DNA from 2 places in the Zhongshania borealis genome. Region 1 is predicted to be linked to the other one. Evidence: predicted binding sites of a transcription regulator. Region 1 holds the regulator's gene; the other holds the start of a gene.
What was found. Region 1 encodes FliA, which starts transcription of late flagellar genes. Its sites were predicted from a motif close to TAAAGTTATNNNNNNNNCGGCCGATANCC; they were not measured.
Positions count from the first base shown of each region.

Region 2: the regulator FliA is predicted to act here: its motif matches at 3,798-3,826, upstream of flgM (flagellar biosynthesis anti-sigma factor FlgM).

Region 1 is NZ_BAABDM010000001.1:1,320,283-1,327,732, reverse strand. It holds gene ABD836_RS06235 (hypothetical protein) at 1-162, shown strand, start outside; gene flhA (flagellar biosynthesis protein FlhA) at 104-2,218, shown strand; gene flhF (flagellar biosynthesis GTPase FlhF) at 2,243-3,637, shown strand; gene ABD836_RS06220 (MinD/ParA family protein) at 3,755-4,594, shown strand; gene ABD836_RS06215 (RNA polymerase sigma factor FliA) at 4,591-5,322, shown strand; gene ABD836_RS06210 (DUF2802 domain-containing protein) at 5,341-5,781, shown strand; gene leuA (2-isopropylmalate synthase) at 5,840-7,450, opposite strand, start outside.
Region 2 is NZ_BAABDM010000001.1:133,796-141,245, reverse strand. It holds gene flgE (flagellar hook protein FlgE) at 1-1,141, opposite strand, end outside; gene ABD836_RS00695 (flagellar hook assembly protein FlgD) at 1,199-1,864, opposite strand; gene flgC (flagellar basal body rod protein FlgC) at 1,876-2,277, opposite strand; gene flgB (flagellar basal body rod protein FlgB) at 2,281-2,697, opposite strand; gene flgA (flagellar basal body P-ring formation chaperone FlgA) at 3,025-3,753, shown strand; gene flgM (flagellar biosynthesis anti-sigma factor FlgM) at 3,858-4,157, shown strand; gene ABD836_RS00670 (flagella synthesis protein FlgN) at 4,159-4,575, shown strand; gene ABD836_RS00665 (GNAT family N-acetyltransferase) at 4,591-5,196, opposite strand; gene zwf (glucose-6-phosphate dehydrogenase) at 5,422-6,882, shown strand; gene eda (bifunctional 4-hydroxy-2-oxoglutarate aldolase/2-dehydro-3-deoxy-phosphogluconate aldolase) at 6,914-7,450, opposite strand, start outside.

The sequences.
Region 1 (7,450 bases):
GCTGCTCCACAGCAAGTTGGCCCTGTTGTTGCAATTACTCTCGGTAACGACGAAATTTTGGCGCTTTTGCGCGCCGAAAAATCCATCTTAGAAGAGAGTGGGTATGGCAGCAGCAACACAGACAATAGCAACGAACGGCTGGATGGAAAAGGTCGCCAGTAGTGGCGTCGGCGTGTTGGTCATGCTCATTGCGTGCTTGGGGATGTTGGTTATCCCGATGCCGCCGTTTCTTCTGGATTTGCTGTTTACCTTCAATATTGCCTTGTCGCTGATCATTATTTTGGCGGTTATTTACGTCGAACGACCCATCGATTTCTCGGTTTTCCCCACGGTATTGCTGTTGGCTACCTTGCTGCGCTTGTCTTTGAATGTGGCTTCAACTCGCGTGGTATTGCTTGAGGGACATACCGGTCCTGGCGCCGCGGGTAAGGTTATTGAGTCCTTTGGCGAGTTTGTTATCGGCGGCAATTACGTTGTTGGTATCGTGGTGTTCATTATCTTGGTTGTCATTAACTTTGTGGTGGTGACCAAGGGTGCAGGCCGGGTATCTGAAGTAACTGCTCGATTCACCTTGGACGCCATGCCCGGCAAGCAAATGGCGATCGACTCTGATTTGAATGCAGGTCTACTGAATCAGGAAGAGGCCAGCCGTCGTCGCGAAGAAGTGCGTACCGAGGCCGATTTCTACGGTTCGATGGACGGTGCCAGTAAGTTTGTGCGCGGTGACGCGGTCGCCGGCATCATGATTTTGTTTATCAACGTCATTGGTGGTTTGGGCGTGGGCATGAGCCAGCATGGATTGAGCTTTGATCAGGCCATGCATAATTACACTTTGTTGACGATAGGTGACGGTTTGGTGGCGCAGCTGCCATCGTTGCTGTTGTCGACGGCGGTGGCGATTATCGTTACCCGTATCTCTCGTCCCCAGAATATGGGCGAGCAGATGGCAAGTCAGATGTTCGCCAACCCAAATGTGCTGTATCTCTCTGCTACCCTGCTGGGCTTAATCGGGATTATTCCCGGCATGCCAAATTTGGTGTTTTTGATGTTAGCAGCGGCCTGTGGCGGCAGCGGTTGGTGGTTGCAGCACAAGAAAAAGACCTCGCATGAACTTGTTGCAGCCGAAGAGTCGAGTGAAGACGTGGCCACCGCACCACGTGAACCCAGTGAGTTGAGCTGGGACGAAGTGACGCACATGGATGTCGTTAGCCTTGAGGTTGGCTACCGCCTTATCCCCTTGGTTGATCGCAATCAGGGTGGTGAATTAATTGGCCGAATTACCGGCGTGCGCAAGAAGCTTTCTAAGGATTTAGGTTTTCTGATCCAGCCGGTGCATATCCGCGATAATTTGGAGTTATCTCCTGGTAGTTACCGCATTCAGTTGCTGGGCGACACGATCGCCCAAGGCGATATTCAGGTCGGCAAAGACTTGGCAATTAATCCCGGTGGCGCGCAACCAGGCCTGCGCGGTGCTACCACGAAAGATCCCGCCTTTGGTATGGACGCAATCTGGATTGACTCTAGCCAGCGAGACCAGGCGCAAACCATGGGTTATACGGTGGTTGATCCCTGTACTGTAATCGCCACGCACCTGAGCCAAGTGATCAAGCAGCACGCTCATGAGCTATTGGGTCACGAGGAAGTTCAGCAGCTCTTAGATCGTTTAGCGAAAACGGATCCACGCTTGGTGGAGAACGTGGTGCCCAAACAATTGCCTCTCAGTATTGTGGTTAGGGTTCTGCAAAATCTGCTTAAAGAGGGGGTTTCTATACGCAGCATACGTATGATCGCCGAAAGTTTGGCGGAGCAAGCGCCGCGTAGCAAAAATCCTGACGAATTATTGGAGGGGGTGCGGGTTGCTTTGGGTCGAATGATTGTTCAGGAAATCAATGGCTTAGATGACGAATTACCAGTTTCCGCACTCGACGCTGATCTGGAACAGTTGTTGCAAGATATGCTTAGAGGCAGTTCTGGCGCGGTCGGTTTGGAGCCTGGAATTGCAGAGCGACTACAAAATGAATTGGCCGATTTTAGTCATCGTCAGGAATTATCTGGTCAACCTGCGGTAGTGCTGGTGTCACCGTCAATACGGGCATGGTTGTCGCGCTTTACTCGGCGCAGCGTGCCTGGCTTATCGGTGTTGTCATATAACGAAGTACCCGATAGTAAGCAGGTGCGTTTACTATCTACCATTGGTCAGCAAGCGCGATTAGCTTAAGGCGCGAGCTGTAGGAGAATGAGTATGCAAGTTAAGAAATATCGTGCTGCCGACAGCCAGCAAGCCATGCGCTTAGTGCGGGCTGCTCACGGCCCCGATGCGGTGATTCTGGATTTTCATACTATTGATGGTGGTGTCGAGGTGGTGGTTAGCCTCGACGACAGCGCTGAGCCAGTTGGTGCGCAGGCGGAAATCGCAGTGACGGAATCTGCGGCGCAGCAAATGGCCAGACAAATTACACAACAGTTTTCGCCGGCTTCAGCGCCACGCCGTGAACGCACGGCTTTAGATGCACTGTTAGACCGGCAGAAGAAAAATGCTGAAGCGGCGGCGGAGCTCGCCAGTGAACGCCAAAATCTTGGCGTTAGTGACAATACACGCGCAGTAGGTCAGTTAACACAAACACCGGTGCAGGGCCAAAGTCCGCAGCTAGCGTGGTCGCAGCAAGACGAAATGCTAACGCTCAAGCAAGAACTGTCCTCAATGAAATCGATGCTAATGGATCAGCTCAAGGGTCACAACTGGCAGCAGGCGAGTTTTAAAGCGCCGGAACAGCTAGAGCTGAATACCTTTTTAGCAAGTTTAGATCTCGATCCTAGCTTGGGGCGGCGTCTCAGTGCCGAGATACCCAGTGACGAGAGTGAATCGCTGCAGCGTGAAATGCTCAAAATGTTGCTTATTAAACAATTGCCGGTTATGACGCCGCCGACCTCAGGTGCGGTTTGTCTTGTTGGCCCACAGGGCGCGGGGAAAACCACCACTATTGCAAAGATTGCCGCCCAGCATGTACTGAATCACGGCCGCGATGGTATTGCTATACTGACAACCGATGTAGCTAGAGTCGGGGCTCAAGAGCAATTGCGGGCCTATGGCCGAATTTTACAGATACCGGTGCACACTGCGGTCGACCTAGAAGAAGCGGTGAAAACCTACCGTATCTTACGTAAGAAGAAACTGGTACTAATCGATACCGCTGGTATGTCTTTTCGAGATAGTCGTGGCATTAGCGAATTGCAGCAATTAACGGCGGCGATGCAGGATGTGCAGGTGTTTATTACGGTGCCAGCCGACGCGGAGGCCTATGTCCAGAGTGAGATTATTGACGCCTATGCGCCACTGGCGCCCCAAGGGGCGGTTGTAACACGCATCGACGAAGCCATGCGCTTGGGCGGAGTGATCTCCAATTTAATCCAGCATCGTTTGCCTGTGGCATGGTGTGCTAACGGCCCTAAAGTACCGCAAAATCTGTCTGCTGCAGATGCTGCTAAACTGGTGAATATGGCAGTGCGCATGGCCCGTGCATTTGAACTTAAGCGTGGGCCAGAAATTGCTCCTCAGCCAGCGGTGACGCAGGCTGCACAGCAGACTATGGCGCCGCCACCAGCGAAGGTAAGCGGCGGCCTGAATATACGAGTGTGACTGGGCTGAAGTTCGGGTGGAGATTTCCAGATTGAGTGCGTGCATATGCGTAGAGCATTTTTGGGCGCCTGAGCCTAGAATATGCTGCGAAGTTGATTAACGGAGAATGATAACTAGATGAGCGCAGTAAAAGTAATAGCAGTAAGCAGCGGCAAAGGCGGGGTGGGTAAAACCAATGTCTCGGTTAATCTTGCTTGCCAGCTGGCACGGCGTGGTCGTCGTGTACTGTTGATGGACGCTGATCTTGGCTTGGCGAACGTAGATATCATGCTGGGCTTACGACCAAAATGGAATTTGTCTCATGTATTGGATGGAAAGTGCGCGATACAAGATATTCTCGTTCCCGGGCCGGTGGGAATCACCATTATTCCAGCCGCGTCGGGCGTCCAAAAAATGGCGGACTTGGGCACCGATCAACACGCAGCAATTGTGCGCTCGCTCAGTGAATTAAAAGACGATTACGACGTTTTAATTGTTGATACGGCTGCAGGCATCTCCGACAGCGTGGTGACCTTTTGCCGGGCCAGTCAGTATGTAATGGTTGTGGTAACGGATGAACTCACTTCCATGGCTGACGCTTATGCATTGATTAAAGTAATGAACCGCGATGCGGGAATTCGTCGTTTTAAAGTGCTTCGTAATATGGTCGACAGTCACGACCAAGCGCGTGATGGTTTTGAGCGGCTCAATGAAGTCGCTCAGCGCTTTTTAGATGTAAGTCTAGAATTTGCCGGTTTTATCCCCCGCGACCCTTATTTGATCAAAGCCGATTCGCGGCAAATGGCCGTAAGTGATTTGTACCCTGGGGCTGAATCGTCGCTGGCGTTCCGCAAGTTGGCAGAAACGGTTGATAAGTGGGAAGGGCCATCTGGCCCAAGTGGCAATATTGAATTCTTTGTTGACCGCATGTTTAGCGCCGACAGCGCAGAAAACACAGCTGCCGGAGTCGAAATGTGAACGGTCACGCCGCTTACCTTGATGTGCAAAACGGCAGCCGCGAAGAGCTGGTGAGTCGACATGCGCCTTTGGTCAAGCGAATTGCCTATCATTTGGTGAGTCGTTTGCCGGCCAGCGTTGAGGTAGACGATTTAATTCAAGCGGGCATGATCGGTCTCCTTGAAGCGGGCAGCAATTATCAAGCGGATAAAGGTGCTAGTTTTGAAACCTACGCCAGTATTCGAATTCGTGGTGCGATGATCGATCAAATGCGGCAGAGTGGTTGGGCACCGCGCTCGGTCACCCGGCAGCTTCGTGAAGTATCCGAAGCAGTGCGGCGCACTGAGTCGCGTTTGGGCCGTGAAGCAGGTAGTGCTGATATCGCCGCCGAAATGGGGGTTTCCCTCTCCGAATATCACGAGCTATTGCGTGATACTAGTTCAGTGCGCTTATTTAGCTTAGAGCAATTGGGTGATGGCGAGCAGGAGCCAGCCGATATTGGCGGTGGTGATGATCGCTACGCCCCCTTAGAAAATGTATTGGAAGATGATTTTCAACACGCTCTAGCGAGTCACATTAACAGCTTGCCAGAGCGAGAAAAGTTGGTCATGGCCCTTTATTACGACAGCGGCTTAAACCTCAAAGAAGTTGGCGAGGTGATGGAAGTCAGTGAATCGCGGGTATGTCAGATTCACAGTCAGGCGATTGTGCGCTTAAAAAGTCGACTGACTGATTGGACGGCGAGCTAAGCGTGCGGAGTAAATACTATGGAGACTAGTAATCAGTTACCGTCGCTCATTGGCAATTGGTTTAATAGCCTAGGCGAGGCATCACTGCTGGGTTTATTGCTCAGCGTTGTTGGCGTAGGGCTATTATTATTCGCACTAAAGTCGCGACGTGCACACCAAGAAGACGGCCCACATATCCCAACTGCCGACGAAAAAATTGCCTTGCTCGAGAAAAAAATTGAACAACAGAATTCCGCAATGAGCTTGCTAGGTGAGCGAGTTACTGCCTTAGAAGAATATTTAGAAATGATTGGTATACGCCAAGAACGCCAAAACACTGATAAAAAAGATGTCCGCTTTTACCAGCAGGCGATTGGTCTAGCGGACCAAGGTCTCAGCGCCGAAGAGCTAGCTCAGCGCTGTGGTATCTCTAGCTCTGAAGCCGACTTGATTACCATGTTGTACCAAAAAGCGAATTAAGTTTTTGGCGTCTGGCGCAGGGTGTCCGACGCCAAACGTCAGACACCCGACACAATTTCTATCCCACCTTCCTGACTTGCACCACCGCCTGACTGGCTGCGCTCAGTACCGCTTGCAATGACGCTGTGATTACATCGCGGTGCATGGCTACGCCGATGTAGCGCTGGTTGTTGATCGACAGGTGAACATAGGCTATAGCTTGTGAGGCGGTGCCGGTTGCTAGTGCGTGTTCGCGGTAGTCGAGTATTTCAACTTTATCGCCAAACTCCTGTTGCCAGGCATTAACGAGGGCGCTTATGGCGCCGTCACCATGGCCTTGTAGGCTAATTTCTTCATCGTTGTGATGGAAACTGAGGCTGAGTTGATCTTGGCCTTGGTTTTCGGCGTTGTTTTGGCTGATCGTAAAATTGCTCAGTTCGGTACGTCGCGCCGCCTGCAGATAGTGTTCGTCAAACAGCGTCCAAATTTGTGCGGCGCTCACTTCACCGGCAATTTCTTCGGCCTTGGCTTGCACCGCGCGGCTCGCATCAATTTGCAGCCAGCGGGGCAGTTGCAGGCCGTAATCGTTTTCCAGTACCCAGCTCACGCCGCCTTTGCCTGACTGGCTGTTAATGCGAATTACCGCTTCGTAGCTGCGCCCGAGGTCAGCCGGGTCTATTGGTAGATAAGCAACCTGCCAATGCTCATCCTCGCCCTGCTTAGCTAAGCACTTACGAATCGCGTCCTGGTGACTACCAGAAAAAGCAGTAAACACGAATTCGCCTGCATAGGGGTGGCGTGGGTGCAGTGGTATTGCCGTGCAGTGTTCAACAACGGCAATAATTTCGTCCATATCGGCCAAATTGAGCTCAGGGTCTACGCCTTGGCTGTACAGGTTCATGGCCATGGTCACAATGTCCATATTGCCGGTGCGCTCGCCATTCCCCAGCAGCGTACCTTCAACACGGTCCGCACCCGCCATAACGGCCAGTTCACCGGCGGCAACGCCACAGCCGCGGTCGTTGTGGGTGTGAACCGAGACGGTAATATCGCTGCGGTATTGGGTGTGTCGGCAAAACCACTCCACTTGATCGGCAAACACATTGGGGCTGGCGCACTCGACGGTGGCGGGTAAATTGATGATGATGGGCGCGCCAGTATCGCGCCACTCAGCAATAACCGCGTCGCTGATTTCTACCGCGTACTCGATCTCGGTGCTACTGAAGCTTTCGGGTGAATACTGGAAGGACCAAGCAGTTTCTGGGTTCCTTTCTGCATATTCTTTAACCCAGCGCGCGCCCTGCACGGCAATGGCTTTTATCCCATCTTTGTCCAGGCCAAATACGCGCTCGCGCTGCACTGGACTGGTGGAATTGTAAACGTGGATTATCGCCTTTTTTGCGCCTTTGAGCGCTTCGTAGCTGCGGGCAATAAGCGCTTCTCGCGCTTGTGTTAGTACTTGTACAGTAACGTTGTCCGGAATCCGATCGCCATCGATCAGCGCGCGCACAAAGTCGAAATCGGGTTGGGACGCAGCGGGAAAGCCCACTTCAATCTGAGTGAATCCGAGTTTGATCAGCAAATCCCACATCCGCAATTTTTGTTCAACCGTCATGGGTTCGACAAGGGCTTGGTTGCCGTCGCGGAGATCAACCGAACACCACTGCGGCGCATGGTTAATACGGTTGTT
Region 2 (7,450 bases), 1.2 Mb from region 1:
GGGCGGTTATCATCTCGACCAATTGTTCGGTGAGATCAACGTTCGAACTTTCTAGCGCGCCAGACTGCAGCAAACCAAAGTTAGATGTGCCCCCTTCGCCAATACGTGGGCTACCAGAGGCAAACGTCTCGGCCCAAGATGTATCGCCCTGCTGCTGCAAACCATTGGGGTTAGTGAAAATCGCCATAGCGACTTTACCCAACTGCGTCGCCTGACCGTTGGTATAGCGGGCGGAAACCACGCCAGATGAATCGACCTCAATGCCGGTTAAACGGCCGGTGGTAAAACCGTCTTGCTGAAGACTGTTCACACCGAAGTCAGCGCCATACTGCGTGCTAGAGGTAAAGTCGAATGACAAGTTCATGTCGGCAGAGCCAGTACCGGGATCAAAAGCCGGGTACGTAATTTGACCACTCGCCGGCGTTTGCAAGACACCGGCACTGGTAAAGCTCAAGGTGTTGGCTGTGCCCACGGCAACATCGTCAACATAAAGCGACTGATTCCAGGTGTTAGCTACCGCGTCCTTGGCAAAATACATGGTGGCGGTATGCTGGGTACCTAATGAGTCATACACTGTTAACGAGGTGGCGTGGTTATAACTGCTCGGGATGCTGGGATCGAGCGGTGTAATAGTGGGCGCCGTGGCGTTCGCGGGCAAATTAACACCAATTTCGGCAAGAGAGGTTTCCTGAGGAGCATTCTCATTCACTTCAAGCTGAAGATCAGTGAGTGAACCGGTCGAGAAATCACCGTTACCAGTTGGTTCAAAAACTTGCAAACGCTCTAAACTGTTGTTCACTACATAGCCGTCTGCATCGACGCTAAATGCACCCGAGCGGGTATAGGTCACACCGCTTGAGCCCTGCAGGGTAAAAAAGCCCTCGCCGCTCACGGCCAAATCAAGATTATTACCGGTAAAGTCGACATTGCCCTGGGAGAACTGCTGGGTAATCGCATTCACGCGCACCCCTGAACCCGGCGTTGTTTTCGCAACATCATTATTCGACGTTGCATAAACATCGGCAAAGGCAGTTCTAGAGCCCTTAAAGCCAGTGGTGTTGACGTTGGCAATATTGTGAGCAGTCACATCCAAATGCGATTGCGCTGCGTTTAAGCCACTAAGTGCGGTACTAAAGCTCATAATATAACTCCTGCAAAGGAAATAGTTTTGTCATTGTCTGAATAGCGCAATCGCAACTCAGCTAATCTCTTTAATGTCTGACAGACTCACGCTACCCATGCCCTGCACCTGAACCTGCGGACTACCGCCGCTTACCGGTACACTCACGCTAAGTACTTGGCTGCGCATTTCGGTGCTTAAGGCTTCTACGTTATTGCCATTTAAATAATTCGCTCGGATTTCGTAATTGCCTGGTGGTAAACGCTCGCCGTTCAAACCGATACCATTCCATTCAAAATTAGTGGTGCCTGCCGCTTGCGGACCCATTGGCACTTTGGCAATTACCTCGCCAGTGGGCGCCATAATTTCAATATCTAAGGCGGTGGTACTGGTGGCCAGATTAACTTGGCCTTGCACGCTGCCACTGCTCTGCAGGGATGCAACGCTCGACTCCACCAAAACGTCTTTACCAATCAACGCAGAAGAGTCCAAAAGCTGAGCGGAATACAAGGAGCCAGTCAGGGTACTGAGATTTTCATTCATCTCGCTGATGCCACTAACCGAGGTTAGCTGCGCCATTTGGCTAATAAATTCGGTGTTGTCCGTTGGTTTAAACGGGTCCTGAGATTTAAGCTGTTGCAGCATTAAGGTCATAAAATCGTCTTGATCTAATGACGAGGCATCTTTTTTTGCGGTGCTAGCAGCGTTTTGTAACTGCAATTGTTCAAGTGTGCGAATTTCCATTACTCAGACTCCTACTGCTGGCCAAGCTGCAGAGTGCGCAGCATCAGGGTTTTGGTGGTTGAGAAAACTTCGGCGTTATTCTGAAAAGAGCGCGACGCCGACATCATATTGGCCATCTCTTCCATGGTGTTTACGTTTGAGCCGTAGATATATCCGTCGATGTCTGCCTGCGGATGACCAGGCTCATAACGTTTCATAATTGGCGCATTACTTTCTACTACGCCAGATACCGCCACCCCCGCCACTTCGCGCTGTTGATCTAAAACAGTCGAGAACACAGTTTGCCGCGAACGGTAGGCCTCCGCCTCGCTGCCCGCCACCGATTCAGAGTTGGCCATATTGCTAGCCACGGTATTGAGCCGCATCATTTGCGCGTTCATCGCTGACGCGGCAATATCCAATGGATTAGCCATGATTTATCGACCTCCCTGCAGAATCGATTTAAGTCCGCTTAGGCGGTTACCTAAAAACTGTAATGTGGCTTGATAACGCATTGCGTTATCGGCAAATTCGGCTTGTTCAATATGCGTTTCTACTGTGTTGCCATCCAGCGATGGCTGGTAAGGCTGGCGAAACTTTAGCGACGCTGATAAGGCATCGGCGGCGCCATCGGCGCGGCGTTGATGGCCGGCGTTGGTCACCTTAAGCGACAGCATCGGCTGGTCACCGGCAGCGGCCGAATTGGATAAGGCCGTGCGGAAATCAATATCTTGAGCCTTGTAGCCAGGGGTATCGGCGTTAGCAATATTCGCGGCCAAGACTTCATTGCGCTTCTGCCGCAAAAACAGTGCTTGCTCGTGTATGCCTAGGGCTTTATCAAAATTAATCGCCATTTTCTTTCCGTGTTGCTAAAGTTATGCGCTTCGCTGCCGTTAAACGGATTAAGCAAGGAATCTCTGCTTTTCACCGCGTTTGCAATGGATCAACGCAAAGGCCGTGCCACATAATTTTATTGTTGTTTTTCAATACCTTAACAACCCATCCCAGCCCAGCCGCCAAAATAACGGCAAGACCTTGCCGCTAATCGGCAAAATTCCGGCAGGCCTTATCCGCTTTTCCATCATAAGCATGTAGTTTTAGCCTCGGCGCATTTACTTATAGGCTGGCACAGGCATTGCAGAGATTGGCTTACCGACAAATCTTTGACGTGAGCAATTGTTATGAGTCGACTTTCCGCCGCAAACAAAAAAGCCGCTCTGAGCCACACCCTTGTGCTCGGCGCCGCGCTTTGCCTGTTTAGCTGCGCAAGCGCCGCGTCATCAGAGAGTCACAGTCGAATTGCGGCTACCGCCGAAGCCTATATTGCTTCTCGCCACCCTTGGCAGCAGCTGAGCACCAAGATTACTGTTCAAAATCTTGACCCCCGTACACAGCTCAGTCGATGCCCAGCAAAGCTCGAGGCCTTTTTGTCCAACGGCGCGCGAATCAAACGCCGCACTACCGTCGGCGTGCGCTGCACTGCCGGCGCTAAGCCCTGGAAGATTTATTTACCGGTCACCGTAGAAGCCTTCGCTAAAGTCATGGTTACCAAGCATCCGATTGCCCCCGGCAGCACAATTACCGCTAGGGATGTCAGTTGGGGAAAACGTGATATCACCACCCTCGGTTACGGTTATTTACAATCATTAGGGGATCAAGGCGGCTACCAAAGCCGACGCAGCATTGCCCAAGGCGCAGTCCTCACCCCGAATATGGTCTCCGCGAGTAGCATTATTAATAAGGGGCAACGGGTTCAGCTGACCAGCAACGACGGCCCGGTCAGTGTCAGTATGATGGGAATTGCCCTGCAAGACGGAGCATTAGGCAAGCGAATTTTGGTTAAAAACCTGAATTCTGGCAAGCGTTTAGAGGGCGTGGTTGCTTCAGATAACCAAGTGCTCCTAAATTAGCACCACTGTGCTCTATGCTACTTAGGATAAATGACAATTCGTGCTAAAGTTTTAGAAGATAGTGCCGATATAACAGGCGAACGCTATTTAAAGAGGATGTAACAATGGTTGACCGTATCGATGGCTCATCGCTGAGTCAGGCCCGCAAGCTAGACAGTGGGCGTACCGGTGCCAGCAAATCAGAAGGCGCCGAAGCCAGTACCGCAGCTGCCAGCACCGCGAAAGCGTCAACAGTGGATACCCCACTGCTTGAGCGCACCCGCGATCAGGTAAATAGCAGCGACGGCATAGACCGCCAAAAGGTTGAAGCGATTAAAACCGCTATTCGCAATGGCGAATTTAATATCGACGCCAATAAAGTGGCGGCCGCGCTAGTCAATATGGAAGCCCTAACAGGCAGCTAATATGAACGATGAGCTGAGCGAAGTACTACAAAGTATTCACAGCGAAGCCCTGCGCTTAGAAACGCTGCTGGCCGACGAAGCGCTTATTTTAAAAGAGGCCAGAGAGCCAGAGCGCCTGGAAGCACTCGCGCAGCAAAAAATGGATTTAGTGCAAAACCTTGAATTGCTAGAATTGCGCCGCAGTCAGCTGCTCAGCAGTGGCAATATTCAAGACGAAGCGCTTTGGCAAGAAGCCTTAGGCGTACTTAGTCGCTGCCAAGACATGAACAATCAGTCTGGAGCCAGCATTAGCACCCAAGCCCGCTACGGCAAACGCGCACTAGATATCCTTGGCGCAACGAACAATGAGGTCCCGCTCTACAGTCCCGGCGGCGAGACCAATAGCACTCTTGGCGGCCAACGCCTTGGCAAAGCGTAAACGCCAAGCCATTCCCTAACCCTCAGCTAATAAAGACTTTTCCATATAAAGGTGGTTATCCAATACACCGTTATAGGTTTTATTACGCTTCACAATGTTAAAGCCCATCTGTTGATACAAGCGCAAAGCGCCAACATTCAATTCTGCAACATCTAAACTCAGTACCGAATATCCCAATGTTTGGGCTCGCGCAGCCATGAAGTTAATAAGCTTTGCGGCAATGCCTTTGCCTCGCCAATCTGGGTCTACGACGATATGACATAAGTAATAACAACCTTTGCGAGGTGGTTTAACCAAGCGCAGCTCAAATAACAGGCCTTTTAAAATTCCCCGCCAGCCATACTGGCTAAATATCGCCTTGGCATTCCCTATAAAGGTCGCATCGTGACTTGGTTTGTCGAATCCGCCGATGGTCGCGATCACCCTCCCGCCATCTTCATATACAAAGTGGTGGCGATGGCTGAACATAGTGGCTGTTTTGGCAAATTCAGTGGCTAAGAAGTCGCTAATATGGGGACCATGCGCCTGATTAAATATATGTTCAAAGGCCACCGGTCCAGACAAAAACACCAATGCAGTGGCCGCTGCACTGTCAGCACTCTGCGCCGCTCTTATGCTCATGTATTCACCCTCGAATTTTTATTTCACCATAGCCAATTTGGCTTTATATACCATACTTCATATGTGCACTCGGGTGATTCGGCTTATCGGCGGTATGCATGACCATGAAAAAGCACTATGCTGAAATTCGAGATATTCTGCACAATAGTTTTTAGCCCAGCCGTATTCAACCTGCCACTTATTAAACAGCGTAACTTAAGCTATAAACAATTAAAGAGTGTAGCAATGACCAATAGCCAATCTGCACAACTTGTTATTTTCGGCGGCACCGGCGACCTCGCCCTGCGTAAACTGCAGCCCGCACTGTATAAATTACAGCGCGAAGGCTTTTTAAATAATGTCTGTTCTATTATTGCATTGGGTCGCGCTGACCGCAGTAGCGAAGACTACCGCGAGCTGGTAAAAACCAAAATGCGCGAATTTCTGCCCGCGCATTTTTGGGACGATCAACACTGGCATAAGTTTGCCGCCAAACTCAGCTACGTCAGCTTAGACGTAAATACTCTCAAAGACTATCACCAGTTGAGCGAGGCGATTCACGACCACGCCGACGCGACCACTGTTTTTTATTTAGCCACCGCGTCAACTCTATACAATAGTATTTGCCGCAATTTACACAGTATCGGCATTGTGAATGAGCACTCGCGGGTCGTTTTAGAAAAGCCCCTCGGTCACGATTTAAAGAGCTGCACGGACATCAATCACGAAGTACTGCAGGTCTTTCCTGAAAAAAACATTTTCCGCATAGATCATTACCTCGGTAAAGAAACTGTGCAAAATTTATTGGTGCTCCGCTTTGGTAACGCACTTTTCGGACCGCTGTGGAACAGTCAGTATATTGATAATATTCAAATCACCGTGGCCGAAGATATTGGCGTTGAGGGACGCGGTGATTTTTACGCCAAAACCGGCGCCCTGCGCGACATGGTACAAAACCACCTGTTACAACTGCTGTGCTTAGTTGCTATGGAGCCTCCCGCCAATCTTCGCGCCGACACCATTCGCGACGAAAAAGTTAAAGTGCTGCAAGCTCTGCGGCCAATAACAGCCAGCAATGTGAAAGCCAAAACCGTGCGCGGCCAGTATGGCGCAGGTGCGGTGAACTCGGCGCCGGTTGCCGCCTTCCTTGATGAAACCGGCTTTGAAGACAGCGAAAGCACCGAGACCTTTGTCGCCTTGCAAGCCGACGTGCACAACTGGCGTTGGGAAGGCACACCCTTTTATTTGCGTACCGGTAAACGCCTGAGCCGGCGCTTTTCCGAGATTGTGGTTGAATTAAAAAAACACCCCTTCAGTCTTTTTGAAGGCGACCCCAATGACTTGCCCAACAAACTGGTGATTCGCCTGCAACCCGAAGAAAACATCACCTTATACAAGGTCAATAAAAAACCAGGACTGAGTAGGCAACTGAAGCTCGAACAGGTCGGTCTCAATATGGATGCCGATTTGCACGATGAATTGCAGGCCCATGAAGCCTATGAACGCCTGCTACTGGATGTATTAGAAGGTGACCAAACCCTATTTATGCGCCGCGATGAAGTTGAAGCCTGCTGGGCCTGGGTAGACGGTATTATTAGCGCCTGGCAAGAAGCGGGTATCAAGCCTAAAACTTATGCAGCAGGCTCTATGGGGCCGAATGCCGCCCTCGCCCTACCGGAAAAGAACGGCCGCAGCTGGCATGAATAAACGCAGTGCCTCTCAAAGATAGCGCAGTTCATTATGTGCCGCGCTGATAAAGACGCTTCAGCATACTCAAATAGCCGGCGCGGTCTTTTTGCAAGGCCGCTTCGCTCGGCACAATCCAACTACCGCCAACGCAGCTCACACAAGGCAACGCTAAATACTCTTGGTAGTTAGCCTCAGATATACCGCCGGTTGGACAAAACACCGCGTCTGGAAATGGCCCAGACAGTGATTTTAATAACGCAACGCCGCCAATCGCCGCCGCGGGGTACATTTTAAATACCCGGTGCTCTTCGGCCATTGCTGCCATGATTTCTGTCGCGGTGGCAACGCCGGGAATATAAGTGGTTAGGGTTTTGTGCGCCAGCATCGACAGCTCCCGCGAAAAGCCAGGGCTAATAACAAAATCGGCTTCATCGACTGCACGTAACATTTGCCGCCGATTCAGTACCGTGCCCACGCCGATTAAGGCATTGGGCATGAGGTCTTTACAAAGTTTCACCATTTGCCAAGCATCGGGGTGACGCAGGGTAATCTCCACTGCCGGCACCGCGGCCTCGGCAAAAAGCTC